Regions from separate parts of the Streptomyces sp. NPDC006512 genome, predicted to be linked through region 2. Evidence: riboswitches for the same ligand, from Rfam matches in the RefSeq annotation. Region 2 holds a riboswitch; the other holds the start of a gene.
The links. Region 2 has a riboswitch for glycine ahead of gcvP (aminomethyl-transferring glycine dehydrogenase). Riboswitches for the same ligand answer to the same signal wherever they lie in the genome.

Region 1: it holds a riboswitch for glycine, as region 2 does, so the genes downstream of both, gcvT (glycine cleavage system aminomethyltransferase GcvT) here and gcvP (aminomethyl-transferring glycine dehydrogenase) in region 2, are expected to answer to the same signal.

Annotation. Positions count from the first base shown of each region.
Region 1 is NZ_JBEXPG010000034.1:70,565-85,192, reverse strand. It holds gene ABZZ17_RS23730 (L-serine ammonia-lyase) at 1-458, opposite strand, end outside; gene glyA (serine hydroxymethyltransferase) at 1,025-2,281, opposite strand; gene gcvH (glycine cleavage system protein GcvH) at 2,299-2,682, opposite strand; gene gcvT (glycine cleavage system aminomethyltransferase GcvT) at 2,794-3,909, opposite strand; glycine riboswitch at 4,098-4,202, opposite strand; gene ABZZ17_RS23710 (AAA family ATPase) at 4,393-5,046, shown strand; gene ABZZ17_RS23705 (enhanced serine sensitivity protein SseB C-terminal domain-containing protein) at 5,135-5,869, shown strand; gene ABZZ17_RS23700 (enhanced serine sensitivity protein SseB C-terminal domain-containing protein) at 5,926-6,666, shown strand; gene ABZZ17_RS23695 (ABC transporter permease) at 7,240-8,232, shown strand; gene ABZZ17_RS23690 (ABC transporter substrate-binding protein) at 8,273-10,036, shown strand; gene ABZZ17_RS23685 (ABC transporter permease) at 10,182-11,183, shown strand; gene ABZZ17_RS23680 (ABC transporter ATP-binding protein) at 11,231-12,289, shown strand; gene ABZZ17_RS23675 (dipeptide ABC transporter ATP-binding protein) at 12,286-13,383, shown strand; gene ABZZ17_RS23670 (trimeric intracellular cation channel family protein) at 13,493-14,149, shown strand; gene ABZZ17_RS23665 (thioesterase family protein) at 14,254-14,628, shown strand, end outside.
Region 2 is NZ_JBEXPG010000103.1:2,669-17,296, reverse strand. It holds gene ABZZ17_RS38670 (mannose-1-phosphate guanyltransferase) at 1-2,418, shown strand, start outside; gene ABZZ17_RS38665 (DUF881 domain-containing protein) at 2,531-3,433, shown strand; gene ABZZ17_RS38660 (small basic family protein) at 3,430-3,762, shown strand; gene ABZZ17_RS38655 (DUF881 domain-containing protein) at 3,768-4,628, shown strand; gene ABZZ17_RS38650 (FHA domain-containing protein) at 4,711-5,655, shown strand; gene ABZZ17_RS38645 (MerR family transcriptional regulator) at 5,699-6,463, shown strand; gene ABZZ17_RS38640 (bifunctional nuclease family protein) at 6,527-7,000, shown strand; gene ABZZ17_RS38635 (MerR family transcriptional regulator) at 7,206-7,844, shown strand; gene ABZZ17_RS38630 (DNA polymerase IV) at 7,878-9,359, shown strand; gene ABZZ17_RS38625 (PRC-barrel domain-containing protein) at 9,377-9,772, opposite strand; glycine riboswitch at 9,887-9,985, shown strand; gene gcvP (aminomethyl-transferring glycine dehydrogenase) at 10,181-13,066, shown strand; gene ABZZ17_RS38615 (DUF5999 family protein) at 13,162-13,350, opposite strand; gene ABZZ17_RS38610 (hypothetical protein) at 13,621-14,241, opposite strand.

The DNA.
Region 1 (14,628 bases), on a different contig from region 2:
ACCGAGTAGTAGGTCTTCTCCAGGAGCGGGGTGCCGGACTCGTCGTACGCGAAGAGCGTCATGCCGTTGGCGTGGTACGGCAGCGAGCGGCGGCGGTGGAGGATCAGCTGGTTCGGTTCGTCGAAGGCGATCTCGTGGCCATCGCCTATCTCCGCTCCCAGCAGCCGCAGGCGGCCGCTCTGGCGGATGCGCTCGACCTCGGCGTCGGCGGTCTCGACGTTCACCGTGCGGGGGGAGTGCCCCTCCAGCCCCAGCAGGACCGCCTTGGGCGTGCCGTGGCCGTGGCCGGTCGCGCCGAGGGAGCCGAAGAGCTCCGCGCGGACGGAGGCGGTCTGGGCGAGGACGCCGTCCTTCTTCAGCCGCGTGACGAACATGCGCGCCGCGCGCATCGGGCCGACCGTGTGGGAGGAGGACGGGCCGATGCCGATGGAGAAGAGGTCGAAGACGGAGATGGCCACTGGCGGACTCCCTTGTCTGCTCGTGGGGTGGGAGGGGGCAGGAGGTGGAGCGGTCTTTGATCGGAAGGGGTGGTGATCAAGAGGGGTGGTGATCAAAGGGGCGGATCTGCTGTTTTCGTCCGGCAGACGAGCGTAACGCGTGGAGATGAACGGTTCTGCTGCCGGACGTGGCGGTCAGGCGTGAGTCAGCTCGCGCTCCGGTTCCCGGGACCGGCCGCCGGCGCCGGCCGGCACCGGGTCCAGCACGGGGTCCGGGCCCCGGCAGGCCCGCCCGGTGGGCCCTGACGCCGGCCCGCACGGCCCAGGAGTACGTGACGAGGGCCATGGCGGCCACCAGGGCGATGTTCGCCCGCCCGGGATGGTGCCGCGGCCGCCGAAGCCGGCGGAGCCGAGCCAGGACAGGTCAGGGGGCGGAGGACCCTCGCGGCGGGCGGCCGGAAGGGGCGGGGCGGGCCGGGCTTGGCGCGGCGGAAGACGCGAAGGGACCGAGTCCGGCATCCGCCGGGGACAGTGGTCATGAAAAGGGCCCGGCCCTGTGGAGAACACGGCCGGGCCCTGCCCGCTCGCTACAGCGTCGGGTACAGCGGGAACTTCGCGGCGAGCGCCGAGACGCGCGCCTTCAGGTCCTCGGCGTCGTAGGCCGGCTTCAGGGCCTGCGCGATGATCTCGGCGACCTCGGTGAAGGCCTCGGCGTCGAAACCGCGGGTGGCCAGCGCCGGCGTGCCGATCCGCAGGCCCGAGGTCACCATCGGCGGCCGCGGGTCGTTCGGGATGGCGTTCCGGTTGACCGTGATGCCGACCTCGTGGAGGCGGTCCTCGGCCTGCTGGCCGTCGAGCTCCGAGTTGCGCAGGTCCACCAGGACCAGGTGCACGTCGGTGCCGCCGGTGAGGACGTCCACGCCCACGGCCTTGACGTCGTCCTGGACCAGGCGGGCGGCGAGGATCTTCGCACCCTCCAGGGTGCGCTCCTGGCGCTCCTTGAACTCGGGCGAGGCCGCGACCTTGAAGGAGACGGCCTTGGCCGCGATCACGTGCTCCAGCGGACCGCCCTGCTGGCCCGGGAAGACCGCGGAGTTGATCTTCTTGGCCAGCTCCTGCGTCGACAGGATGACACCGCCGCGCGGACCGCCGAGGGTCTTGTGCGTGGTGGTGGTGACGACGTGGGCGTGCGGCACCGGGTTCGGGTGCAGACCGGCGGCGACCAGACCGGCGAAGTGCGCCATGTCGACCATCAGGTACGCGCCGACCTCGTCCGCGATGCGGCGGAAGGCGGCGAAGTCCAGCTGGCGCGGGTACGCGGACCAGCCGGCGACGATCAGCTGCGGCTTGGACTCCTTGGCGAGGCGCTCGACCTCGGCCATGTCCACCTCGCCGGTCTCGTCGACGTGGTACGGGACCACGTTGTAGAGCTTGCCGGAGAAGTTGATCTTCATGCCGTGGGTCAGGTGACCGCCGTGGGCCAGGTTCAGGCCCATGATCGTGTCGCCCGGCTTCAGCAGCGCGAACATCGCGGCGGCGTTCGCCTGCGCGCCGGAGTGCGGCTGGACGTTCGCGGCCTCGGCGCCGAACAGCGCCTTGATCCGGTCGATCGCGATCTGCTCGACGACGTCGACGTGCTCGCAGCCGCCGTAGTAGCGGCGGCCCGGGTAGCCCTCGGCGTACTTGTTGGTCAGGACCGAGCCCTGGGCCTCCATGACGGCGACGGGAGCGAAGTTCTCCGACGCGATCATTTCCAGGGTCGACTGCTGGCGCACGAGCTCGGCGTCGACGGCGGCGGCGACGTCCGGGTCGAGCTCGTGGAGGGGGGTGTTCAGTACAGACATCGAGATCCCCTGGGGTGTCAGTTGTCGGAGTGGGTGAGCGCGGCGTACTCCTCGGCCGAGAGCACCTCGCTGGGCTCGGCCGAGAGGCGCACCTTGAACAGCCAGCCACCCTCGAACGGGGCCGAGTTCACGAGGGCCGGGTCGTCCACGACGTCCTGGTTGGCCTCGACGACCTCGCCGGAGACGGGGGAGTACAGGTCGCTGACCGACTTGGTCGACTCCAGCTCGCCACAGGTCTCGCCCTCGGTGACGGTATCGCCGACCGCGGGGAGCTGGGCGTAGACGACGTCACCGAGCGCGTTGGCCGCGAACTCCGTGATGCCGACCGTCGCGACGCCGTCCACGGCGTCCGACAGCCACTCGTGCTCCTTGGTGTAACGCAGCTGCTGGGGGTTGCTCATGACCTGATTCTCCTGGATGCGGGGGAGTGGATACGAACAGCGGTCTCGGGTACTGAGACGCGGCCGGACGGCTTCCCGTACGGCTGGTGCACGGCTCGGCCGTGTGCGGAACTACTTCTGCCGCTTGTAGAACGGCAGGGCCACGACCTCGTACGGCTCATGCGTACCGCGAATGTCGACGCCCACGCCGGAGGTGCCGGGCGCGGCGTGCGCCGCGTCGACGTACGCCATCGCGATCGGCTTGCCCAGCGTCGGGGAGGGGGCGCCCGAGGTGACCTCGCCGACGACCTGGCCGTCGGCCACGACCGGGAAACCGGCGCGCGGGACGCGGCGGCCCTCGGCGATCAGGCCGACCAGCTTGCGCGGCGGGTTCGTGGCGGCCTTCTCGGCGGCGGCCTCCAGCGCGGCGCGGCCGACGAAGTCGCCCTCCTTCTCGAACTTCACGACCCGGCCCAGGCCCGCGTCGAACGGGGTGAGGGAGGTGGTCAGCTCGTGCCCGTACAGCGGCATGCCCGCCTCCAGGCGCAGCGTGTCGCGGCACGACAGTCCGGCCGGGACCAGGCCGACGCCCGCGCCCGCCTCGGTCAGCGCCTGCCACAGCGCGACGGCGTGCTCGGGGGAGACGAACAGCTCGAAGCCGTCCTCGCCGGTGTAACCCGTACGCGCGATCAGCGCGGGGACGCCCGCGACGGTGCCGGGCAGGCCGGCGTAGTACTTCAGGCCGTCCAGGTCGGCGTCGGTGAGGGACTTCAGGATGCCGGGGGACTCCGGGCCCTGGACGGCGATCAGCGCGTACGCGTCGCGGTCGTCACGGACCTCGGCGTCGAAGCCGGCGGCGCGCTCGGTGATCGCGTCCAGCACGACCTGGGCGTTGGAGGCGTTGGCGACGACCATGAACTCGGTCTCGCCGAGGCGGTAGACGATCAGGTCGTCCAGGATCCCGCCGTCCTCCTGACAGATGTGCGTGTAGCGGGCACGGCCGACGCCGACGGTGGAGATGTTGCCGACCAGCGCGTAGTCCAGCACCTTGACGGCCTCGGGGCCGGTCAGGGTGATCTCGCCCATGTGGGACAGGTCGAACAGGCCGGCGCGGGTGCGCACGGCGTTGTGCTCGTCGCGCTCGCTGGCGTACCGCAGCGGCATGTCCCAGCCCGCGAAATCGGTCATGGTCGCACCGAGCGAACGGTGCAGCGCGTCGAGCGCGGTCAGGCGGGGGGCAGTGCTCATGGGTGTGGCTCCCGGGTCCCAGGGCATGACATGACGAGGACGATCCTCCCCATCTGTCATCGGAACCTGAGAGGTTCGCCGGGAGTTCCCGCGCGTACGGGGGAAATTCCACGGCTTGCACCTTGGGTGGAGCACGCGCCGACGGCCGTCGGGGGACGGTCGTGTCGCGGCTCGCTTTTCAGATCTGCCTCATCCACGCGGTACGGGGCCTGAGAGATTCAAGGGAGGTACTTGCTCCTTCGGCGCCCGCGCACGGCCTTGCGGCCCTGCCGGGACTCTCCCGCGCGGATTCAAGCGGCCGGTATGCAGTTGGTGTCCAGATGGCGCACATCATTGCACGGGACGTCCGGGAGCGGGCGGCGGGGCCCGCAAGAACGTACGAGCGGAACCGGGACCGCCGGATTACCGTCTCTTTACACTCAGTGGGCACGGGGCTTTCGCGGCCCGATTTCGGGGGGAGACACTGTGCGGAGATTCGGACTCATGACCACCACGGGAACAGTCGACGGGGTACCGGCCCAGCGGGGCCGCGGGGCGGACCCGCGCGTCCTCGTCGAAGGCGCCGGACCGGTCCGTGACCTGCGCGGACCCGCCGTGTGCGTACCGCAGCGCCTCGGTTTCCCGGCCGGGGACATCGTCGTGGTCTCCGGGCTGCCCGGCGGTGGCAAGAGCACCCTGATCAAGCGGGCCGCCCCGGGGGGTGGCATCGACTCCCAGGACGCCCGCGAGCGCTGGGAGCACCGGATGCCCGCCGCCCTCCCCTACGCCGCGTACCGGCCGCTCGTCCGCGCCGCCCACTACTGGGGCCTGTGGCGCAAGCTCGGCTCCGGCGAATCCGTAGTGGTCCACGACTGCGGGACCCAGAGCTGGGTCCGGGGCCTGCTCGCCGCCGTCGCCCGCCGCCGGGGCGGCTCCCTGCACCTGCTGCTGCTGGACACCACCGCCGAGGAGGCCCTCGCCGGGCAGGCGGCGCGGGGGCGCCGCGTGTCCGCGTACGCCTTCGCCCGGCACCGCGGCGCCGTCCGCCGGCTGCTGCGGGAGGCGGAGGCCGGTCGCCCGCCGGCCGGGTGCGCCTCCGCGATCCTGCTGGACCGCCGCTCGGCCGCCGCCGTGACCTCCATCGCCTTCCACGGCTGACTCCGCTTCCCCGGCCGGCTCCGGCCGGCGCGCCCCTTGCCGATAGCCTCGGCAGCACATCGGCGGGACATACGGAGGGCAGGGGCACATGCAGGGCAGCGGCTGGCCGGCGAACGAGTTGGAGCAGGTGCTCGGGGCGGCGCTCGGGCAGACGGACGCCGGGGAGCGGATCCTGGAGGTCCTCGGGCGCAGCCCGGTCTGGGTACCGCTGCCCCAGGGCGGCAGCCCCGAGCAGGGGAGCCTCGACCTGCCCACGATGCTGATCGGCGGGGAGGCGTACGTCCCCGTCTACAGCTCCGAGGCACAGTTCCGCTTCTGCGCCGGGCCCGGCATGGCCTTCGCCGTCGCCCCCGCCGTGGAGTTCGCCCGCGGCCTGCCCCCGCAGCTCGGCATCGCCGTGAACCCGGAGGGGGCCGTCGGGGTGCCGCTGCCCCCGGCCGCCGTCGCCGAGCTGTGCCGCACGGGACGGACCCCGCTCGACGGCCCGGCCACCGGCGGGCGCGTCCGGCTCTTCGAGCCCGACTGGCAGGAGGACCCGGTCGACTTCCTGGCCGCCGCCGCGGAGGAGTTCCGCGCCACCGGGGTGGTCGCCGCCGCGTACCGCTGCCTGGCCAGCGTGGAGGGCGGGGCCCCCGAGCTGTACGTCGGTGTCCGCCTGGTGGGATGGGATCCCGAGGTCCGGGCCGCCCCGCTGGAGGCCCTCGGACGGGCCCTGGCCCGCGTACCGGCGCCCTGGCCCGTGCAGTTGATCCTCCTCGACGCCGCCGAGGACCCGGTCACGGAGTGGATTCGTGAGCGCGTACGCCCCTTCTACCTCCCGTAGCGCCGCTTAAGCTGGTTGGTACGTGTGGACGACGGGCGGACGAAGAGGGGTACCGGGTGAGTGCGTCAGGCACGGCCGCGGCCGGGCAGGTCGAGCACATGCTGCGCCAGGTGACTCCCGGGCGCTATGAGAGCTACGAGTCATTCCTGCACGCCCTCGCGGAGGGCCGGCTGTGGATGCTGCTGTGGCAGGGGCAGCCGGGCTCGCCGGACGCCCAGTACGGCGGCATGGAGGTCGAGGGCCTCGGCTACGCGCCCTGCGTGACCTCCCCGCAGGAACTGGCCGCGAGCGGCTGGAACCGCGGCTACGAGGTGGTCACCGGCCGGGACATCGCCCGCGCCCTCTACCCGGACCGCTGGGGCCTGTGGGTCAACCCGCACGCCCAGGGCGGCGGGCTCGGCGTGCCCTGGGCCGACCTGCGGCGCGTCGCCACCGGCCTGGACCGGATGCCGGCGGGCCCGCTGCGGCTCTCCGAGCCCTCCCTGGAGCTGCCGCAGTTCTACGGGCTGCTGACCCGCCACGCGCACCGCACGCCCGCCGTGCGCTCGCTGCGCCGCGCCTGGGTGCAGCCCTCGCTGGGGTCGGCGTACCTGGCGGTGGGGCTCGACCTCTACGACGCCTCCGCGCCCGCGCTGGAATCCGTACGGGAGATGATGCGGCAGTCGGTCGGGGCGGTGCCCGAGGGGGTGCCCGTGTGCACGGTCGCGCTGGCCGACGAGCACGACCCGGTGGCGATGTGGCTGCGCGCGCAGACCCGCCCGTTCTACGACCGGGAGGGCCAGGCGGCGGTCTACTAGGACCGCCGACGAACCGGGCGGGACGCTCCGAGGGGCGTTCACCGGGTCACCTACAGGGAAACCGGGCACCTGCCCGGACTCTGGGACGGACATGTCCGGCGACATCGGGCCGCCGGGAACCACGGTTCCCGGCGGCCTTCGCCTTGTCCGGATTTCATCACTGATGGGCATCCAATTGGCATGGTAGTCCTGCGAGTTGGGCGTGATGTCCGTTTGCGTACCGAACGGCCGGTCTTGCTCCGCTCAGCCGCCAGCGGAGTCCGGATAACGGGAACCCACGCGTCAGATCACGGTTGCGCATCCATTCATCTGCGGGTCTGGCGGCTGGTCGAGCGCCCGATGAAGACTCCCCACCCAAGAGCCGGTCAGTCCTCCAGGACCCGGTTCGGTACGTGGACTTCGCTTGTTGTTTCGCACGGCACTTCCCGCACTTTCCGCACTTCAGCTGCTCCGCACCCGCACTCCGCACGCGTTCTGCGTGTACCACGCACTCCGAGCGCCACTCCGCACCAACGCCGCCACAGCGGCGGGCATGGGCCGGCTACCCGTCGGCCGAGAGGGGTCCCCACCACGATGACGGCACCACTGCACGACACGAGCGCGGAAACACCCGCACCCGTGTCCGTAGCCGACGTCCCTGCCAAGGCCATCGAAGGCCGCTCGCCCGGTCGCATCGCCTGGATGCGGCTCAAGCGTGACAAGGTCGCGCTGACCGGCGGCGTGGTCGTGATCCTCCTGATCCTGGTGGCGGTCTTCGCGCCGCAGATCGTGAGCCTGCTGGGCCACCCGCCCAACGAGTTCCACGAGGACATGATCGACCCGGACCTGGGCACGCCGATCGGTTCCTTCGGCGGCATGAGCTCCGAGTTCCTGCTGGGCGTCGAACCCACCAACGGCCGCGACGTGTTCAGCCGGATCGTCTACGGCGCCCGCATCTCGCTGGTCGTCGCCTTCCTGGCGGCCTTCGTGTCGGTCCTCCTCGGCAGCTTCCTCGGCGCGCTGGCGGGCTTCCTCGGCGGCTGGGTCGACGGCCTCATCAGCCGCCTCATGGACCTGCTGCTGGCCTTCCCCCAGCTGCTGTTCACCATCGCCCTGGTCTCGGTCGTCCCCAACTCCCTGCTGGGATTCGAGGGTTCGGGCGTCCGGATGGGCGTGCTGATCGTCGTCATCGGCTTCTTCGGCTGGCCGTACATCGGCCGCATCGTCCGGGGCCAGACGATCTCCCTCCGGGAGCGCGAGTACGTCGAGGCCGCCCGCAGCCTGGGAGCCGGCCGCGGCTACATCCTGGTCAAGGAGCTGCTGCCCAACCTGGTGGCGCCGATCCTCGTCTACTCGACGCTGATCATCCCGACCAACATCCTGACGGAGGCCGCCCTCAGCTTCCTCGGTGCCGGCGTCAAGCCGCCCACCGCCTCCTGGGGAAAGATGCTGTCCGACGCCATCCCCATCTACCAGGACGACCCCATGTACATGGTGGTCCCGGGTATCACGATCTTCATCACCGTCCTGGCGTTCAACCTCTTCGGGGACGGGCTGCGTGACGCACTCGACCCCAAGGGCAGCTGAACCGCTTCTCGATTCACCCACCTATGGAGGTTGGACAACCGTGATCCGCAGAAAGCAGGCACTCGCGATCACCGCCGTGATCGCCGCCCTGTCGCTGACCGCCGCGTGCGGTGGCGACGACGGCAAGACCGAGGGCAAGGCCGGTGACGGCGGCGCCGCGTTCAACGCCGCCACCACCGGCGTCGTGAACCCCTCGGACGCCAAGGGCGGCGAGCTGAAGCTCTGGTCCCCGCAAGACGTCGACTACCTCGACCCGGCGCGTGCCTACTACGGCTTCGTGTGGAACATCCAGCGCCTCTACGTGCGCCAGCTGCTCGCCTACGACAGCAAGCCCGGCAAGGACGGCACCAAGCTGGTCCCGGACCTCGCCGAGGCCCTGCCGGTCCTGAGCAACGACGGCGAGACGTACACCGTCAAGATCAAGGACGGCGTGAAGTTCGAGGACGGCTCGCCGATCACCTCGAAGGACATCAAGTACGGCATCGAGCGCGTCTTCGCGCAGGACGTCCTGTCCGGCGGTCCGACGTACCTGATCGACCTCCTCGACCAGGGCCAGAAGTACCCCGGCCCGTACAAGGACACCGACCCGAACAAGATGGGTCTGAAGTCCGTCGAGACGCCGGACGACAAGACGGTCGTCTTCAACCTGGCGAGCGCCAACTCCGACTTCAGCTACCTGCTGGCCATGCCGTCCTCCTCGCCGGTCCCGGCGGCCAAGGACACGGGCGCCACCTACACCAACAAGCCGCTGTCCACCGGCCCCTACAAGGTGGAGAGCTTCACCGCGGGCAAGGGCGCGACCTTCGTCCGCAACGAGAACTGGGACCCGAAGACCGACACGATCCGCAAGGGTCTGCCGGACAAGGTCTCCTTCACGGTGACGACCAACCCGGACGACATGGACCAGCGCCTGCTGTCCGGTGACATCGACCTCGCGGTCGACGGCACGGGCATGCAGCAGGCCGGCAAGAACAAGGTCCTCAAGGACGAGAAGCTCAAGAAGAACGCGGACAACCCCTTCACCGGCTACATCCGCTACTTCGCCTTCCCGCAGACCGTCGCGCCGTTCGACAACGTCGAGTGCCGCAAGGCCGTCATCTACGCGGCCGACCCGAAGTCCCTGCAGACCGCCCGCGGCGGCCCGACCAGCGGTGACCTCGGCGCCAACATGCTGCCGCCCGGCATCCCCGGCTCGGACAAGTCCTTCGACCCGTTCGGCCTGACGAAGGGCGAGCCGCAGGAGGCCAAGGCCAAGGAGGCCCTCAAGGCCTGTGGCAAGCCCGACGGCTTCGAGACCACCATCGCCGTGCGCAACAACCGCGCCCCCGAGGTGAAGAGCGCCGAGTCCCTCCAGGCGGCCCTCGCCAAGGTCGGCATCAAGGCGACGATCGACCAGTACGACGGCAAGCTCTCCTCCTCCACGATCGGTTCGCCCGAGAACGTGAAGAAGAAGAACTACGGCATCATCGTCATGGGCTGGGGCGCCGACTACAACTCCGGCGCGGGCTTCCTCCAGCCGCTGGTCGACGGCTCGTTCATCCTGCCGAACGGCAACAACAACTACACCGAGCTGAACGACCCCGAGGTCAACGGGCTGTTCGACAAGGCCGCCTCCGCCGCCACGCCCGAAGAGGCCGCGCCGTTCTACACGGACATCAACAAGAAGGTCATGGAGAAGGCGCTCTACCTGCCGATCAACTTCGACAAGGCCTTCGTCTACCACAACCCGCGCCTGACCAACGTCTACTTCAACGACTCCATGGGCAAGATCGACCTTGCCACGGTGGGTATCGCCGCCAAGTAGTCGCACGGCCTGGTCAAAGCAACTCAGCACGCAAGTAAGTGCCTTCACCGCACATGCGCTAGTCCGAAGGGCAGGTGAAGGCCGCAGGCGGTGGCCGCCGTCCCCACGAGGGACGGCGGCCACCCGCCCCGGGCGGCCGACTGCAGTGCTCGTCTACCTCATACGGCGGCTGTTCAACGTCGCCGCCACGCTGCTGGTGGTCTCCGTGGTCACCTTCGGCATCTTCTTCGCGGTCCCGAAGCTGACCGGCAGCGATCCCGCGCTCATGTACGCCGGCCGCGAGACCAACGAGACCGCCCTGGCGGGCATCCGCGTGAAGATGGGCTTCGACAAGCCCATCTCCGAGCAGTACCTGCTCTTCCTCAAGGGCATCTTCGTCGGCCGCGACTACGACGGCGGCACCGATGTCACGCACTGCGCGGCGCCCTGCTTCGGCTACTCCTTCAAGACCGAGGCCCCCGTCTGGGAGACCATGCTCGACCGCATGCCGGTCACCCTCTCGCTCGCCCTCGGGGCGGCCGTGATCTGGGTCATCGCCGGTGTCGCCACGGGCGTCGTCTCCGCGCTCAAGCGCCGCACGGCCATCGACCGGACCGTCATGGTCGGCGCCCTCGCCGGCGTCTCCCTGCCGATCTTCTTCACCGGCATGGTGGCCCCCGCGATCTTCGTCTACGGCCTCGGCTGGCTGGACGTGTCCAACTACCAGCCACTCACCGAGGATCCACTGGCCTGGCTCAACAGCCTGATCCTGCCCTGGATCACCCTGGCCTTCCTCTTCGCCGCCACCTACGCCCGCATCACCCGCGCCACGATGCTGGAGGTCCTCGGCGAGGACTACATCCGCACCGCCCGGGCCAAGGGGCTCAAGGAGGGCGTGGTCATCCGCAAGCACGCCCTGCGCTCCACGCTCACCCCGATCGTCACGATGTTCGGCCTCGACCTCGGCGGACTCCTCGGCGGCGCGGTGCTCACCGAGACGACCTTCAACTTCCAGGGCCTCGGGACCGCCGCCGTGGCCGCCATCGGCGCCGGCGACCTCCCCGTGATCATGGGAGTCACCCTGCTCGCCGCGCTCTTCGTGGTGATGGCCAACCTGATCGTGGACCTGCTGTACGCCGTCATCGACCCGCGCGTGAGGCTGACGTGACCGAGACCCCTGCCTCCACCCCCACCAGCTCCGGCGGGCCCGCCTTCGTGCCCGAGCAGGCCGGACCACGGGACGGCGCCTACCTCTCCGTACGCGACCTGCGGGTGCACTTCCCGACCGACGACGGCCTCGTCAAGTCCGTCGACGGGCTCTCCTTCGACCTGGAGCGCGGCAAGACCCTCGGCATCGTCGGCGAGTCCGGCTCCGGCAAGTCGGTCACCTCGCTGGCCATCATGGGCCTGCACCGCACCGGCAACGCCCGCAGCCGCCCGCACATCTCCGGCGAGGTCCGCCTCGACGGAGAGGACCTCGTCGCCGCCGACGCCGACCACGTGCGCAAGCTCCGCGGCCGCAAGATGGCGATGGTCTTCCAGGACCCGCTCTCCGCGATGCACCCGTACTACACGGTCGGCTCGCAGATCGTGGAGGCCTACCGCACCCACCACCAGGTCGACAAGAAGACCGCCCGCAAACGGGCCGTCGAGATGCTCGACCGGGTCGGCATCCCGGAGCCGCACCGGCGCGTGGACGCGTACCCCCACGAGTTCTCCGGCGGCATGCGCCAGCGCGCGATGATCGCCATGGCGCTCGTCAACAACCCCGAGCTGCTCATCGCGGACGAGCCGACCACCGCCCTGGACGTCACCGTCCAGGCGCAGATCCTGGACCTGATCCGAGACCTGCAGAAGGAGTTCGGCTCCGCGGTCATCATGATCACGCACGACCTGGGCGTGGTCGCCGAGATGGCCGACGAGATCCTCGTGATGTACGGCGGCCGGTGCGTCGAGCGCGGCACCGCCGAGAAGGTCTTCTACGAGCCCCGGCACCCCTATACCTGGGGCCTGCTCGGCTCGATGCCCCGCATCGACCGCGACCAGACCGAGCGCCTCATCCCGGTCAAGGGCTCGCCGCCCAGCCTCATCAACATCCCGAGCGGCTGCGCCTTCAACCCGCGCTGCCCCTACGCCGACGTCCCCAAGGGCGGCATCACCCGCACCCAGCGGCCCGAGCTCGTCCAGGACGACAGCCGGCACTGGTCCGCCTGCCACATGTCGCAGGACGAGCGGACCCGGATCTGGACCGAAGAGATTGCGCCGAAGCTGTGACCGACATCAAGAAGGACTCCGCGCAGACCGCCACGAAGGACCCCGAGGCGGAGCCGCTGCTGAAGGTGACCGGGCTGGTCAAGCACTTCCCCATCAACAAGGGGCTGCTGCGCCGCCAGACCGGGGCCGTCAAGGCCGTCGACGGCATCGACTTCGACGTCCGCCGCGGTGAGACCCTCGGCGTCGTCGGCGAGTCCGGCTGCGGCAAGTCCACGATGGGCCGGCTGATCACCCGCCTGCTGGAGCCCACGGGCGGCACCGTCGAGTTCGAGGGGCGCGACATCACGCACCTCGGGGTCGCCGGAATGCGGCCGCTGCGCCGCGACGTCCAGATGATCTTCCAGGACCCGTACGGCTCGCTGAACCCGCGCCACACCGTCGGCACGATCGTCGGGGCCCCCTTCAAGCTCCAGAAGGTCACCCCCGAGGGCGGGCTCAAGAGCGAGGTGCAGCGGCTGCTGTCGCTCGTGGGCCTCAACCCCGAGCACGTCAACCGCTACCCGCACGAGTTCTCCGGCGGTCAGCGCCAGCGCATCGGCATCGCCCGGGCCCTCGCCCTCAACCCGAAGCTGGTCGTCGCCGACGAGCCGGTCTCCGCGCTGGACGTGTCGATCCAGGCCCAGGTGGTCAACCTGCTGGACGACCTCCAGGAGGAGCTCGGCCTCACCTACGTGATCATCGCGCACGACCTCTCGGTCATCCGGCACGTGTCGGACCGCATCGCGGTGATGTACCTCGGCAAGATCGTGGAGCTGACCGACCGCAAGTCGCTCTACGAGACCCCGATGCACCCGTACACCAAGGCGCTGCTGTCGGCCGTGCCGGTGCCGGACCCGCGGCGGCGCGGCGCCAAGAGCGGCCGCATCCTGCTCAAGGGCGACGTGCCCTCGCCGATCTCCCCGCCGAGCGGCTGCCGGTTCCACACCCGGTGCTGGAAGGCCACGCAGATCTGCACGACGCAGGAGCCGCCGATGCTGGCCCTCGCCACCGGCCACCAGGTGGCCTGCCACCACCCCGAGAACGCCCCGGACCAGGCTCCGGGCGACAAGGCTCTGCCCGGCGCGGCGGACGCGGTGGTGACGGTCTCGGAGTAGCGGACGAGACCTGCGCCAACGCCGGAGCGGGGCTCCCGGGACACGTTCCGGGAGCCCCGCTCCGTTCGCGCGTCCGTTCGCCCACCCGTCGCCGGGCGACAATGGCCGGGTGCTCCACGATCTCTTCCCGCCCGGTGTCCAGCACGCGCTGGACCTCGCGGGCATCTTCGTCTTCGCCACCGCGGGCGCACTGCTCGCCGTACGCAAGAACTTCGACGTCTTCGGCATCGCCGTGCTCGCCCTCGTCACCGCCCTCGGCGGCGGTCTGCTGCGCGACCTGTGCATCGGCGCCGTCCCGCCGGCGGCCTTCGGGGAGCTGAGCTTCTTCGTGACGCCCCTGATCGCCGCCGCGCTCGTCTTCTTCCTGCACCCCGAGGTCCAGCGGATCAACCGGGCCATCAACGTCTTCGACGCGGCGGGCCTCGGCCTGTTCTGCGTGACCGGCACGACCAAGGCCTACGAGTACGGCCTCGGGCTGACCGCCTCAGCCGCCCTGGGCCTGGCCACGGCCGTCGGCGGCGGCGTCCTGCGCGACGTCCTCGCCAACGAGGTGCCCTCGCTGCTGCGCGACCGGGAGATGTACGCCGTCCCCGCCGTCGTCGGAGCCGCCATGGTGGCCCTCTTCATCGCCTTCGACATGCTGAACGCCGTGACGACCGGTCTCGCGATCGTCACCACCTTCGTGCTGCGCCTGCTCGCCATGCGCTACCACTGGCGGGCGCCGCTGGCCTGGAACCGCCGCTCGTCGGTGGCCGAGGAACCGTAGGCCGCGGGCGTCGGGGCACGGGCCGGGCGGCCGGGAGCGGGGCCGGGAGCGGGGGAGAAAACAAAAGCTACCGCTTAGTAGCCTCCCGGTGTACCGTCGTTTCCATGTCATACGCAGCGGCCCAGGCATCCATCGGCGACAGCGAGTTCGACCGCGACACCACCGTCTCCCCCCGCGCGGGAGAGCCCGGGGTGTACGACGCGGAACTCTCCGCCGGGTGGACGATCATCACCGCCGTCAACGGCGGCTACCTGCTGGCCCTGGTCGGCCGGGCCCTGTCGGCGGCCCTGCCGCACCCGGACCCCTTCACCGTCTCCGCCCACTACCTGACCTCCTCGGTGCCCGGCCCCGCCGTCATCCGCACCCAGGTCGTCCGGGTCGGCCGCACCCTCTCCACCGGCCAGGCCTCGCTGTTCCAGTTCGACGAGAACGGCGCCGAGATCGAGCGCATCCGCGTCCTCGCCTCCTACGGCGACCTC
Region 2 (14,628 bases):
GTGGCCAACCGGCCGATCATGGAGCACGTGCTCAGGTTGCTCAAGCGGCATGGGCTCAGTGAGACCGTCGTCACCGTGCAGTTCCTGGCGTCGCTCGTCAAGAACTATTTCGGGGACGGCGAGGAGCTCGGAATGGAGCTCACCTATGCCAACGAGGAGAAGCCACTCGGGACCGCCGGCAGCGTGAAGAACGCGGAAGAGGCGTTGAAGGACGACACCTTCCTCGTCATCTCCGGCGACGCGCTCACCGACTTCGACCTCACCGATCTCATCAACTTCCACAAGGAGAAGGGCGCACTCGTCACGGTGTGCCTGACGCGGGTGCCGAATCCGCTGGAATTCGGCATCACCATCGTGGACGAGGAAGGGAAGGTCGAGCGCTTCCTGGAGAAGCCCACGTGGGGCCAGGTGTTCTCGGACACCATCAACACCGGCATCTACGTGATGGAACCCGAGATCTTCGACTACGTCGAAGCCGACGTGTCCGTCGACTGGTCCGGTGACGTCTTCCCCCAGCTCATGAAGGAAGGCCGGCCGATCTACGGCTACGTGGCCGAGGGCTACTGGGAGGACGTCGGCACCCACGAGAGCTACGTCAAGGCGCAGGCCGACGTGCTCGAGGGCAAGGTCCAGGTCGACATGGAGGGCTTCGAGATCTCCCCCGGGGTATGGATCGCAGAAGGCGCCGAGGTCAGCCCCGACGCGGTACTGCGCGGACCCCTGTACATCGGGGACTACGCCAAGGTCGAAGCCGGAGTGGAGATCCGGGAACACACGGTCATCGGGTCGAACGTGGTCGTCAAGAGCGGGGCCTTCCTGCACAAGGCCGTCGTCCACGACAACGTGTACATCGGCCCCCACAGCAACCTGCGCGGCTGCGTCATCGGCAAGAACACCGACATCATGCGGGCCGCGCGGATCGAGGACGGTGCCGTCATCGGCGACGAGTGCCTCGTCGGTGAAGAATCCATTGTCCAGGGCAACGTCCGCGTCTACCCGTTCAAGACGATCGAAGCCGGCGCCTTCGTCAACACGTCCGTGATCTGGGAGTCGCGCGGGCAGGCCCACCTGTTCGGTGCCCGGGGCGTCACCGGGATCCTGAACGTGGAGATCACCCCCGAGCTCGTGGTCAAACTGGCCGGTGCCTACGCGACGACCCTCAAGAAGGGGGCCATCGTCACCACGGCCCGTGACCACTCCCGCGGCGCGAGAGCGCTGAAGCGGGCCGTGATCTCGGCGCTCCAGGCCAGCGCCATCGACGTACGGGACCTGGAGAACGTACCCCTGCCCGTGGCCCGGCAGCAGACGGCCCGCGGCGCCGCCGGCGGGATCATGATCCGAACCTCGCCCGGGGTGCCGGACTCGGTGGACATCATGTTCCTCGACGAGCGGGGAGCGGACCTCTCGCAGGCGGGCCAGCGCAAGCTGGACCGGGTCTACGCGCGCCAGGAGTACCGGCGTGCCTTCCCGGGAGAGATCGGCGACCTGCAGTTCCCGTCGAGCGTCTTCGACTCGTACACGGGCTCCCTGCTGCGCAGGGTCGACATCACCGGGATCGCGGACGCCGGCCTCAAGGTCGTCGTCGACGCCTCGAACGGAAGTGCCGGTCTGGTGCTGCCCAGCCTGCTGGGCCGGCTCGGGGTCGACGCGCTGACGATCAATCCCGGACTGGACGAGTCCCGGCCGACGGAGACCAGGGAGTCCCGGCGGGCCGGACTGGTCCGGCTCGGGGAGATCGTGGCCTCGGCCCGGGCGGCCTTCGGAGTGCGCTTCGACCCGGTGGGCGAGCGGATCTCCCTGGTCGACGAGCGCGGGCGGATCATCGAGGACGACCGGGCGCTGCTCGTCATGCTCGACCTGGTGGCCGCGGAGAAGCGCAGCGGCAAGGTGGCGCTGCCCGTGACCACCACGCGCGTCGCCGAGCAGGTGGCGGCGTACCACGGCACGCAGGTGGAGTGGACGACGACCTCGCCCGACGACCTGACCCGCGTGGGCCGGGCCGAGAGCACCATCTTCGGCGGCGACGGGCGGGGCGGGTTCATCGTCCCGGAGTTCAGCAGCGTCTTCGACGGGTCGGCGGCGTTCGTGCAGCTCATCGGGCTGGTCGCGCGGACCCAGCTCACGCTGAGCCAGATCGACGCCCGGATCCCGCGGGCGCACGTCCTCAAGCGGGACGTGCCGACGCCGTGGGCCGTCAAGGGGCTCGTCATGCGGCGGGTCGTGGAGGCGGCCGGAGACCGGCAGGTGGACACCACCGACGGGGTGCGCGTGGTCGAGGCCGACGGGCGGTGGGCGCTGGTCCTGCCGGACCCGGCGGAAGCGGTCACCCACCTGTGGGCGGAAGGACCCGACGACGCGTCCGCGCAGGCGCTCCTCGACGAGTGGGGCGCGGTCGTGGACGGGGCCGGGCAGCACTGAGCGCGGTACGCGGCACCGCGTAGCAGAGGGGTCCGGCGGGCCGGTACGGGCAGTCGTCCGTACCGGCCCGCCGGACGGCCGCATTCGGTGGGAGCGGTGGCGACATGCGACGATGTGCGGCATGTCCCAGCCGCCCAACGACCGGAGTTCGGCCACGCCGCCCGCGCGCCCGGACGCCTCCATGTCGCTGCTGACGCACGTCATGGACCACAGCCTCGACGAGGGCTACGCGGAAGCGACGGCCCGGCGCCAGGCGGACGGAACGGCGGGGCTGCCGCGGACCCTCAAGGCCAAGCTGGCGCTCGCCGCCGGGCTCGTGCTCGCGGCCATGGTCGTCACGCTGGGTGCGGCACAGGCACGCATAGCGGCGCCGGTCCTGGCCAAGGAGCGCGAGGAGCTGATCGACCGCGTCGAGCGGGCCGACGGCCACGCGAACGGGCTGGAACGCGACATCGAGCGGCTGCGCACCGAGGTCGCCGACCGGCAGGCCGAGGCGCTCAAGCAGCACGGCGGGGACCAGGGCAGGCTCGTGGCCCTGCTGTCGGGCGCAACCGAAGTCCGTGGTCCCGGCGTCAAACTGGTGGTGGACGACGCCAAGGGCGCCGCCGCCGGCGGTGGCGGACCGCGCGAGAGCGCGGGCTTCTCGGACACCGGCCGGGTCCGCGACCGGGACATGCAGCGCATCGTGAACGGCCTGTGGCAGGCCGGCGCGGAGGCCGTCTCGATCAACGGGCAGCGGCTGACGGCCCTGTCGGCGATCAGGGCGGCCGGTGACGCGATACTGGTCGACAACAAGCCGCTGGTGCCGCCCTACGAGATCCTCGCGGTGGGGGACAAGAAGCGGCTGGGGACCACCTTCCAGGACTCCGTGGACGGCCAGTACCTGCACGTGCTGCAGGAGAGCTACGGGATCCGCTACACCCTGTCCGCCGTGGACGAGGTGAGGGTGCCGGCCGCGTCGAGCCTGACCGTGCGCACAGCCACTGCAGAAGAGCCGAAGAAGGGTGCATCGTGATCGCGGTACTGGGCCTCGTGGCCGGAGTGGTGGTCGGACTTCTGGTCCGGCCCGAAGTGCCGGCCGTCGTCGAGCCGTATCTGCCGATCGCCGTGGTCGCCGCGCTCGACGCGGTGTTCGGCGGTCTGCGCGCGATGCTGGACGGGATCTTCGTGGACAAGGTCTTCGTGGTGTCGTTCCTGTCCAACGTGGTCGTGGCCGCGCTGATCGTCTTCCTCGGCGACAAGCTGGGCGTCGGCGCGCAGCTGTCGACGGGCGTGGTCGTGGTCCTCGGCATCCGCATCTTCTCCAACGCCGCGGCCATCCGCCGGCACGTCTTCCGGGCGTGAGGCCGATGAGCAGCGAGAACGCTCCGCTGGGGGAGTCCGGGGAGCCGGAGCGGCCCCCGAAGGGCGAGCAGGCCGAGCAGCCCGCGCAGGCCGCGCCAGGGCCCTCCCGGGGCCCTTCCGAAGGTCCCGCGGCCGCCCCCGAGGAGACCGGGCGGCAGCGCCTGGCGGCGGGGCTGTGGCCGCCGCGCGTGAGCCGGGCCCAACTGATCGTCGCGTTGCTGCTGTTCGTCCTCGGGCTGGGCCTCGCGATTCAGGTACGGTCGAACAGCGACTCCAGCGCCCCGCTGCGCGGTGCCCGTCAGGAGGACCTCGTACGGATCCTCGACGAGCTCGACGGGCGGACCACGCGGCTGGAGGACGAGAAGCAGAAGCTCGACGACCAGCGCAAGGAGCTGGAAAGCAGCTCCAACCAGGCCGAAGAGGCGCGCAGGCAGACCGTGGAGAAGGAACGCCAACTGGGCATCCTCGCCGGTACGGTGGCAGCGCAGGGACCCGGCATCACCCTGCGGATCACCGATCCGCAGGGGCAGGTGCAGTCCGACCAGCTCCTGGACACGCTGCAGGAGCTGCGGGCGGCCGGGGCCGAGGCGATCCAGATCAACGGTGTGCGCGTGGTGGCGAGCTCGTACTTCTCGGACGAGGGCGGCGGCGTCGCGATCGACGGTAAGAAGATCACACAGCCCTACGAGTTCAAGGTGATCGGAAGGCCGCAGGATCTGGAGCCGGCGCTCAACATCCCCGGTGGGGTGGTGCAGACGCTGGAGAAGGAGCAGGCGACGGTCGCCGTCACACGGTCGGCGAAGATCGTTGTGGATGCCTTGCGGGCTGCGAAGCAGCCTGACTACGCTCGGTCGTCATCGCCGTGATGTCGGGCGGAACGTGGACCGGCTCACGCGGGCGGATGCCTGCGGGGGGTCGACGCACCGAAGTCGCGGTGCGTGGTGGAAACTGTCTGGTGGTTACGGACGTTGTGAGAATGTCCGGGTCGGCAGGTGTGTGCATGCAGAGTTCGTCCTGCCCCACGGGCGGGTCTGTTTCGGTCAAGGGGAATCGCCCGTGAAGTTGTTTGAGAAGTTGTTCGGCAAGAAGAACCGCGAGGAAGGCGGTGCCGCACGGCACCGCGCTGGGCACGGCGAGGTGGAAGGGCAGGGCGACCGGCCGCTCTTCCGTGACGAGGTGGCCGGCCAGGGTGACAATTCGGGCGCGCAGGGCGCGTCGAGTGTTGACCCTGCCGGTTCCGGACGCATAGGTTTCGGTGAACCATCAACCTCAAGTGCGGGTGGAGGGTTTGCGCCCGACCCGTATGCCACCAATGCCTCCGCGGGGCAGCCGCGGCGCGAGGAGCCGTCCATGTCGGCCGAGCAGGTTTGCAGCAGGTGTGGGCACCGCAGCGATGCGGCCAGCCGCTTCTGCTCGAACTGCGGGGCGCCGCTGCGGGCGGGCCTGACGCCGGAGCGTGCCTCGGAGACCACGTCCACGATCTCGATCTCGGGCCTCGAGGCCTACGAGGCCGAGGTGTCGGGACAGCCGCACGCGTCGTCCTCGCTGTCCCCCGAGGCCCAGGCCGCGGTGGAAGCGCTGCCGCCGGGTTCCGCCCTGCTGATCGTCCGGCGCGGCCCCAACTCGGGCAGCCGCTTCCTCCTCGACGGCGAGCTGACCACGGCGGGCCGGCACCCGCAGAGCGACATCTTCCTGGACGACGTCACCGTCTCCCGGCGCCATGTCGAGTTCCGCAGGGGCCAGGAAGGCGGCTTCACCGTCTCCGACGTGGGCAGCCTCAACGGCACGTACGTGAACCGCGAGCCGATCGACTCGGTCGCCCTGCACAACGGCGACGAGGTGCAGATCGGCAAGTACCGGCTGGTCTTCTACGCGAGCCTGCGGGGCATCTGACCCTCCCCCGGACCCGGTCCGGGGGGACCCCAGGGAAGGTTCCATGCTGCGTACCCCCACCGGCGGTGCCCCGAAGAACGGCACCGCCGGCCAGGCCGGGCGGCTGGTGAGCATCGGCACGGTGCTGACCATGCTGCGCGACGAGTTCCCCGAAGTCACGATCTCGAAGATCCGTTTCCTGGAGGCGGAGGGGCTCGTGGAGCCCGTGCGCACACCTTCCGGATACCGCAAGTTCAGCACGGCGGACGTGGAACGGCTCGGGCGCGTCCTGCGCCTCCAGCGCGACCACTACCTGCCGCTGAAGGTCATCCGGGAGCAGCTCGACGCCCTCGACCGGGGTGAGCAGATCCGCATCCCCGGACCCACCGCCCACGGGGAGTCCGTCGATCCCGCGAGCCCGTCCGCCGTGTACGGCGAGGTGGGCCGGGAGCGGCCGACCGTGCCCCGGGTCGGGCGGGCCGAGCTGATCGCCGCCGCGGAGGCGGACGAGGTCCAGCTCGTGGAATGGGAGTCGTACGGGCTCATCTCCGAGGCGCCGGGCGGCGGGTTCGACGCGGAGACCGTCACCGTGGCCCGCCTGATCGCCGATCTCGGACGGTTCGGGCTGGAGCCGCGCCACCTGCGGGCCATGAAGGCCGCCGCGGACCGCGAGGCCGGTCTGGTGGAGCAGGTCGTCTCGCCGCTGCGCAGGCACCGCAACCCGCAGACCAGGGCGCACGCGGAGGCCACGCTGAAGGAGCTCGCGGGACTCTCCGTACGGCTGCACGAGGCCCTCGTGCAGACCGCTCTCGGCGTCCGGTTGCGCTGACGGCGCTGGTCGGCGTGCGGCCCCGACTACCCAAACCGGCCGGGCAGGTCCTAGGGTTGCTGTGTGAACGAGCTCGACGTTGTGGGTGTCCGGGTGGAAATGCCCTCCAACCAGCCGATCGTGCTCCTGCGTGAAGTGGGAGGCGACCGGTACCTCCCCATCTGGATCGGTCCTGGGGAGGCGACCGCCATTGCCTTCGCACAGCAGGGGATGGCCCCTGCCCGGCCGCTGACGCACGACCTGTTCAAGGACGTGCTGGAGGCGGTCGGTGAGGAGCTCACCGAGGTCCGGATCACGGATCTGCGGGAGGGCGTCTTCTACGCGGAGCTGGTCTTCGCCAGCGGGGTCGAGGTGAGCGCGAGGCCTTCCGATGCCATAGCGCTGGCCCTGCGGACGGGGACGCCGATCTACGGCAGTGACGGTGTGCTCGACGACGCCGGAATCGCCATTCCCGACGAGCAGGAGGACGAGGTGGAGAAGTTCCGCGAGTTCCTCGACCAGATTTCGCCGGAGGACTTCGGTACCGGCCCCCAGTGAGGAGCGGAGCGGGGAGCACGGCGAAACGCGGGCCGCGTCGTCCACCGGGAACCTTCAGCCCATTCGAGTAGCCTTTCCCCGCAATGGGGTACGGGAAACCACTCTCAGGGTGATTATCACTCGGCGTGCCGAGTGTGGCGATCGTTGACGCACCCCTGGTCACTGCCTACCTTCAAGGTGGGCAGGTCAAGGACGGAGGGTCGGCGTGAGGATCACGGGCGACGGTACGACCGGGGGCACCCCCGCACGGAGTGATGGTGGGTCGTACCCGCTGCACGGCGGCGCGGCCGGGCCCGCGCACCGTCAGCCGGCGTCCACGCCGGTCGGACCGGTGGGCGACGACCCGGCGCCCGAGCAGGTCGGCTACCGGGGCCCCACGGCGTGCGCCGCGGCCGGCATCACGTACCGGCAGCTCGACTACTGGGCACGGACCGGGCTGGTGGAGCCGAGCGTCCGGCCCGCGTACGGGTCCGGCACGCAGCGGCTGTACAGCTTCCGCGACGTGGTGGTCCTCAAGATCGTCAAGCGCTTCCTGGACACCGGGGTGGCGCTGCAGAACATCCGCGCCGCCGTGCAGCACCTCCGTGACCGGGGTTTTCGCGACCTCGAACGCATGACGCTGATGAGCGACGGCGCGACCGTGTACGAGTGCACCTCGCCGGACCAGGTGGTGAGCCTGCTCCAGGGCGGGCAGGGCGTCTTCGGCATCGCGGTCGGCGTCGTCTGGCGCGATGTGGAGAACGCCCTGTCGCAGCTGCACGGGGAGCGCATCGACACGGGCGAGACCCTCCTCGGCCACAATCCGGCCGATGAGCTCGCCGCACGGCGGAACCGGGCCGTCTGACCGATGTCAGTGCCGTAGGGCAGCATCGGGGCTGTGAGAGCCGCGCCGACCATCCTGCACCTGGACATGGATGCCTTCTACGCCTCGGTGGAACAGGCGTCGAAGCCCAGCCTGCGCGGGAAGGCCGTGATCGTCGGCGGGCTCGGACCGCGCGGGGTGGTCGCCACCGCCTCCTACGAAGCCCGCCGCTTCGGGGTGCACTCGGCGATGCCGATGGCCCAGGCCCGGCGGCTGTGCCCGAACGGGGCCTGTCTGATCCCCCGCTTCAGCCTCTACCGCGAGGTCAGCGAGCTGGTCATGGGCCTGCTGCGGGAGCTGTCGCCGCTGGTCGAGCCGCTCAGCCTGGACGAGGCCTTCGTCGACCTGGAGGCGGGCGGCTCCGCCTTCGACGCGCCCGGTGCCAGGGCGGCCGGGGAGCGGCTGCGGGCCGACATCACGGCTGCCACGGGGCTCAGCGGCTCGGTGGGGCTGGCCGGGTCGAAGATGCTCGCCAAGGTGGCCTCCGAGGAGGCCAAGCCGGACGGGCTGCTGCTCATCGAGCCGGGCACCGAACGGGAACTGCTCGCGCCGATGTCGGTGCGGACCCTGCCCGGGGTCGGGCCGGCCACCGGGGAACACCTGCGCCGGGCCGGGATCACCACCGTGGGGGAACTCGCCGAAGCCGGTGAGGACGAGCTGGTCCGGATGGTCGGCAAGGCGCACGGGGCGGGGCTCTACCGGATGGCGCTGGGCCTCGACGACCGGCCCGTGGTCGCCGAGCGCGACGCGAAGTCCGTGTCCGTCGAGGACACCTTCGACGTGGACCTGCACGACCGGGTACGGATCCGCTACGAGGTGCAGCGGCTCGCCGACCGGTGCGTGGGGCGGCTGCGCGCCTCCGGACACTCGGGCCGGACCATCGTCCTGAAGGTCCGGCGCTACGACTTCTCGACGCTGACCCGCTCCGAGACCCTGCGGGGCCCCACCGACGATCCGGGGGTGGTGCGGGAGGCCGCCGCGCGGCTGCTGGAGGGCGTGGACACCACGGGCGGGGTGCGGCTGCTCGGCGTCGGCGTGACGGGCCTCGCGGACTACACGCAGGAGGACCTCTTCGCCCAGGTACTGGCCGCCGAGGCGGAGGCGGAGGGGGTCGCGGCGACGGTCGGTGACACGGGCGGGGCCGTTGCGCCGGACGGGGCGGAGGGGACGGACGAAACGTCGCGGGCTGCGGATGCCGGTGCCGCTGCCGATGCCGTGGAGGCGGCGGGAGAGGCCGTGGAGGCGCCCGGGGCGCCCAGGGCGCCCAGGGAGCCCGGGGCGGACGGGCCGGCCGTCGCGCGGCACTGGGCGGCCGGGAGCGACGTACGGCACGCGGTGTACGGGCCCGGCTGGATCCAGGGCAGCGGGGTGGGCCGGGTGACCGTACGGTTCGAGCGGCCCGGATCCCCGCCCGGCCGGGTCCGCACCTTCCGGGTGGACGACCCCGAGCTGGAGCCGTCCGATCCGCTGCCCCTCGTGGGAACGTCCGATCCCTAGTGCCGCGGCCGGAAGGACTAGCTGCGCCCGGTCAGGCGGCCCGCGGCGCGGCGGCGCTTCTTGGCGGGCGGGGGCGGGGCGTGGCGGAACTCCGACGGGAGGGCCACGTCCAGGCCGTAGTGGTGGTACAGCTGGAGCTCCTGCTCGGGGGAGAGGTGGCGGCCGACCCCGAAGTCGGGGGCGTCCTTGATGAGGGAGCGCTCGAACGGCACGCGCAGGGCGTCGTCCACCACCTCGCTGGGCTCCAGGGGGACGAACGCGTCCCGGCCGAAGAGCCCGGTCCGTACGGCCGCCCATTCCGGAACGCCCGTGGCGTCGTCGAGGTAGACCTCGTCCACGGTTCCGATCTTGGCGCCGTTGCGGTCGAATGCCTTGCGGCCGATCAGGCTGCGCGGATCGATGTCGGTCTGCACGGTCCCTCCACTTGGTCGCAACTCCATCCGTAATCACTACAAAAGTGCATATCCGGGGAGGGGGCCACTCGAGGGAGGGTCCAGATCCTCGCTGGTAGGCTGGGTGACGGCTGTTGACCCTGTGCGGGAGAGTCCTCCGAGTGAGCTCGACGGAGGCGCCGAAGGAGCAAATCCTCCCCGGAATCTCTCAGGCATACGTACCGCACGTGAAGAGGCCACTCTGGAAAGCAGGGGCGGTGCCGGGACGCAGTGCCGGCTCCTCCCCTCACCGACGGTGAAAGCCGGACCCCACGGGCGACCCCTGTGAGGCCCGGTGAAGCTCTCAGGTTGAGATGACAGAGGGGGAGGCCGTCCGGGTGCCCGCGCCGTGGTGCCCCTCGCAGGTCATACGACCAGGAGGCCTCCGTAATGACCGCCAACCGCATTCCGCTCTCTCAGCTCGAGCGAGGCATCCCCTTCGAGCAGCGCCACATCGGCCCGGATGCCGAGGCGCAGGCGAAGATGCTCGCCCACGTGGGCTACGGCTCCCTGGACGAGCTCACCGCCGCCGCGGTACCGGATGTGATCAAGACCGCCGAGGCGCTGAACCTGCCCGAGGCGCGGACCGAGGCCGAGGTGCTGGCCGAGCTGCGTTCGCTCGCCGACCGCAACCAGGTCCTGACCTCGATGATCGGTCTCGGCTACTACGGGACCTTCACCCCGCCGGTGATCCTGCGCAACGTCATGGAGAACCCGGCCTGGTACACGGCGTACACGCCCTACCAGCCCGAGATCTCGCAGGGCCGCCTGGAGGCGCTGCTGAACTTCCAGACCGTCGTCGCCGACCTGACCGGTCTGCCGACCTCCGGCGCCTCCCTCCTCGACGAGGGCACGGCCGCCGCCGAGGCCATGACGCTGGCCCGCCGGGTCGGCAAGGCCAAGGGCAACGTCTTCCTCGTGGACGCCGACGCGCTGCCGCAGACGATCGCCGTGATTGAGACCCGCGCCGAGCCGATCGGCATCGAGGTCGTCGTCGCCGACCTGTCCGCCGGCATCCCGGCCGAGATCGCCGAGCGCGGGATCTACGGCGTGCTCGTCCAGTACCCGGGCGCCTCCGGTGCCGTACGGGACATCAAGCCGGTCATCGACCAGGCGCACGGGCTCGGCGCGATCGTCGCGGTCTCGGCCGACCTGCTCGCCCTGACCCTGCTGACCTCGCCGGGCGAGCTGGGCGCGGACATCGCGGTCGGCACCACCCAGCGCTTCGGCGTTCCGATGGGCTTCGGCGGCCCGCACGCCGGTTACATGGCCGTCCAGGCCAAGCACGCCCGCTCCCTGCCCGGCCGCCTCGTCGGAGTCTCCCTGGACGCGGACGGCAACAAGGCCTACCGCCTCGCGCTGCAGACCCGCGAGCAGCACATCCGCCGCGAGAAGGCCACCAGCAACATCTGTACGGCGCAGGTGCTCCTCGCCGTCATGGCCGGCATGTACGCCGTCTACCACGGCCCCGACGGCCTGCGGACGATCGCCCGCCGCACCCACCGCTACGCCACCCTGATCGCCGCGGGCCTGACGGCGGGCGGGGTCGAGATCGTGCACGGCTCGTACTTCGACACGGTCACCGCCCGGGTTCCCGGCAAGGCCACCGAGGTCGTCGCCGCCGCCCGCGAGGGCGGGGTCAACCTGTTCCAGGTCGACGCCGACCACGTCTCCCTCTCCTGCGACGAGACCACCCTGCGCGCCGACGTCGACGCCGTCTGGGCCGCCTTCGGCGTCTCGGCCGACCTGGAGGCCCTCGACGCGACCACGGCCGACACCCTCCCCGAGGGCCTGCTGCGCTCGGACGAGGTCCTGACGCACCCGGTCTTCCACCAGCACCGCTCCGAGACCGCGATGCTGCGCTACCTGCGCAAGCTCTCGGACAAGGACTACGCGCTGGACCGCGGCATGATCCCGCTGGGCTCCTGCACGATGAAGCTCAACGCCACCACCGAGATGGAACCGGTGACCTGGCCCGAGTTCGGCCAGCTGCACCCGTTCGCCCCGGTCGCGCAGGCGGAGGGGTACCTCACGCTCATCACGGAGCTGGAGGAACGTCTCTGCGAGGTCACCGGCTACGACAAGGTCTCCATCCAGCCGAACGCCGGCTCCCAGGGCGAGCTCGCCGGCCTGCTGGCCGTGCGCGCCTACCACCGCGCCAACGGTGACGAGCAGCGCACCGTCTGCCTCATCCCCTCCTCCGCGCACGGCACCAACGCGGCGAGCGCCGTGATGGCCGGCATGAAGGTCGTCGTCGTCAAGACCGCCGACGACGGCGAGGTGGACGCGGACGACCTGCGCGCCAAGATCGAGCAGTACCGCGACGAGCTCGCCGTGCTGATGATCACCTACCCGTCGACGCACGGCGTGTTCGAGGAGCACGTCGCCGACATCTGCGCCCAGGTGCACGAGGCCGGCGGCCAGGTCTACGTGGACGGCGCCAACCTGAACGCCCTGGTGGGTCTGGCCAAGCCGGGTCACTTCGGCGGCGACGTCTCGCACCTGAACCTGCACAAGACCTTCTGCATCCCGCACGGCGGCGGCGGCCCGGGCGTGGGCCCGGTCGGTGTCCGGGCGCACCTGGCCCCCTACCTGCCGAACCACCCGCTCCAGCCGACGGCCGGTCCCGAGACGGGCGTGGGCCCGATCTCGGCCGCCCCGTGGGGCTCGGCGGGCATCCTGCCGATCTCCTGGTCGTACGTACGCCTGATGGGTGGTGAGGGCCTCAAGCGCGCCACCCAGGTGGCGGTACTCGGCGCGAACTACATCGCCAAGCGTCTGGAGCCGCACTACCCGGTGCTCTACACCGGCCCGGGCAGCCTGGTCGCGCACGAGTGCATCATCGACCTGCGCCCGCTGTCGAAGTCGACGGGCGTGAGCGTCGACGACATCGCCAAGCGTCTGATCGACTACGGCTTCCACGCGCCGACCATGTCCTTCCCGGTGGCCGGCACGCTGATGATCGAGCCGACGGAGTCCGAGGACCTCGCCGAGATCGACCGCTTCTGCGACGCGATGATCGCCATCCGCGGCGAGATCGAGCGGGTCGCGGGCGGCGAGTGGCCGCTGGAGGACAACCCCCTCGCCAACGCCCCGCACACCGCCGCGGCGCTGGGCGGCGAGTGGAACCACCCGTACACCCGGGACGAGGCCGTCTTCCCGGGCGGGGTCACGGCCGCCGAGAAGTACTGGCCGCCGGTGCGCCGGATCGACGGCGCGTTCGGCGACCGGAACCTGGTGTGCTCCTGCCCGCCGCTGGACGAGTACGACAACTGATCCCGCCTGATGCGGTGACAGGACGCTGACGCGTGGGAAGGGGCCGGTCCCGGAGCCAAAAGCTCCGGGACCGGCCCCTTCGTCGTCCTCGTCGGTCAGGCCGCCGCGAGCGGGCGGTGCGGCGCGATGATCTGGCCGTCCGGCAGGAGTTCACCGGTGTCCTCGAAGAGCAGGACGCCGTTGCACAGCAGGCTCCAGCCCTGCTCCGGGTGGTTGGCCACCGGGCGCGCGGCCTCCCGGTCGGCGGACTCTGATGACGGGCAGGCAGGCTGGTGCTGGCACATGGATGCGTTCTTTCGCTGCGGTGTGGTCTGTTCGCTACGGCTCGATGCGTGATTCATGGCCGTCCCCCTGGGTCGTCCCCGCACCTGCGGGGAGGATGGGCTCAGTCTTCCCCCAGGACGGCTGCTTCGCAGGTATTTCCCCGCAGCTGTCCTCATGGATTGAGGACGCATCACTCGTGCGGGCGGTTCAGGTCAACTCCCCTGTCATTTCGGGTGGTTCGCTAGTGGCCCGAGCGGACTAGGCCGAATGGGCAATCCGGATGGATCGGTTCAGGCCGCCGGGGCGGCGACCGGTGGCGGTACCGGAGGTGCCTGGGGGGTCAGCCGGTGCGTCAGCACGGGCAGCAGTTCGGAAACGGTGTGCGGCCGGTACGCGGCGATCCCGGGCGGCGCCGGGGCCAGCGGAACCAGCAGGTCGGCGGCGGCCGGCAGACCGGCCGCGGCATCGGCGCCGACCGCGCCGTGCAGCCACAGGGTCAGCATGTACAGCTCCGGGACGGACAGCAGGCGCGGCTGGTAGCTCTGGCCGAGGGACTCCGCCTGGCGCAGGGCGCGTTCGGTGGCCGCGACGTAGGGGCCCTCGAAGAAGTGGGAGAAGGTCCAGCCGTCCGCGGTGAGGCGGGTGTCGGCCGCGGCCACGAAACGGTCGCCGCTGCGGATCAGGAACCGCCACGCGGTGAGCCGGGTGCGCGGGGGCCTTCCGCCGGCCGCGAGGTTGGAGGTGTGGAGCCGGTCGAGCACGTGGACCGGGAGCGGGAGTTCCGCGGTCAGCGGGCCCTGGACCGCGCGCAGGGCCGGAGTGTGCGCCTCGTGGACGGCGGTGGGGGAACCGAGTGCCGCGAGGACGCTGCGCAGGGCGGGCGCGGGAGCCGGAGGGACATGCAGCGGCATGGTGGGTCGCCTCTCACTTGGGAGACCTGTGGTGCGGGGGAAGGTGCGGGACGGCGCTGTCGCATTCTGGGGCCAGAGGGGGGCTGAGGGGCAATGACCGCGCGCCAACTCTCTGCCTCGTTTGCGGAGTTTATACGACACGTGTTCACGCAGTGTTTCGGCTAGCTGTCCCGGCCATTGCCGACAAGTCGCTTACCGGTCCCACTGTGATGCCATTCATGCCGCGCGAGCGCGAACGTGCCGCGCTGACCTCGGAGGCTACCGGAAGGGGGCTCGGCTGGAAAGCATCGGCTATCCGGAACCGGCAAAGTCGACGCGGAATTTGCATACGAAGACTTGCCAGGTGAATGTGCCGAAGCGCCCTTCCGGCCATACCGGCGCGCGCTG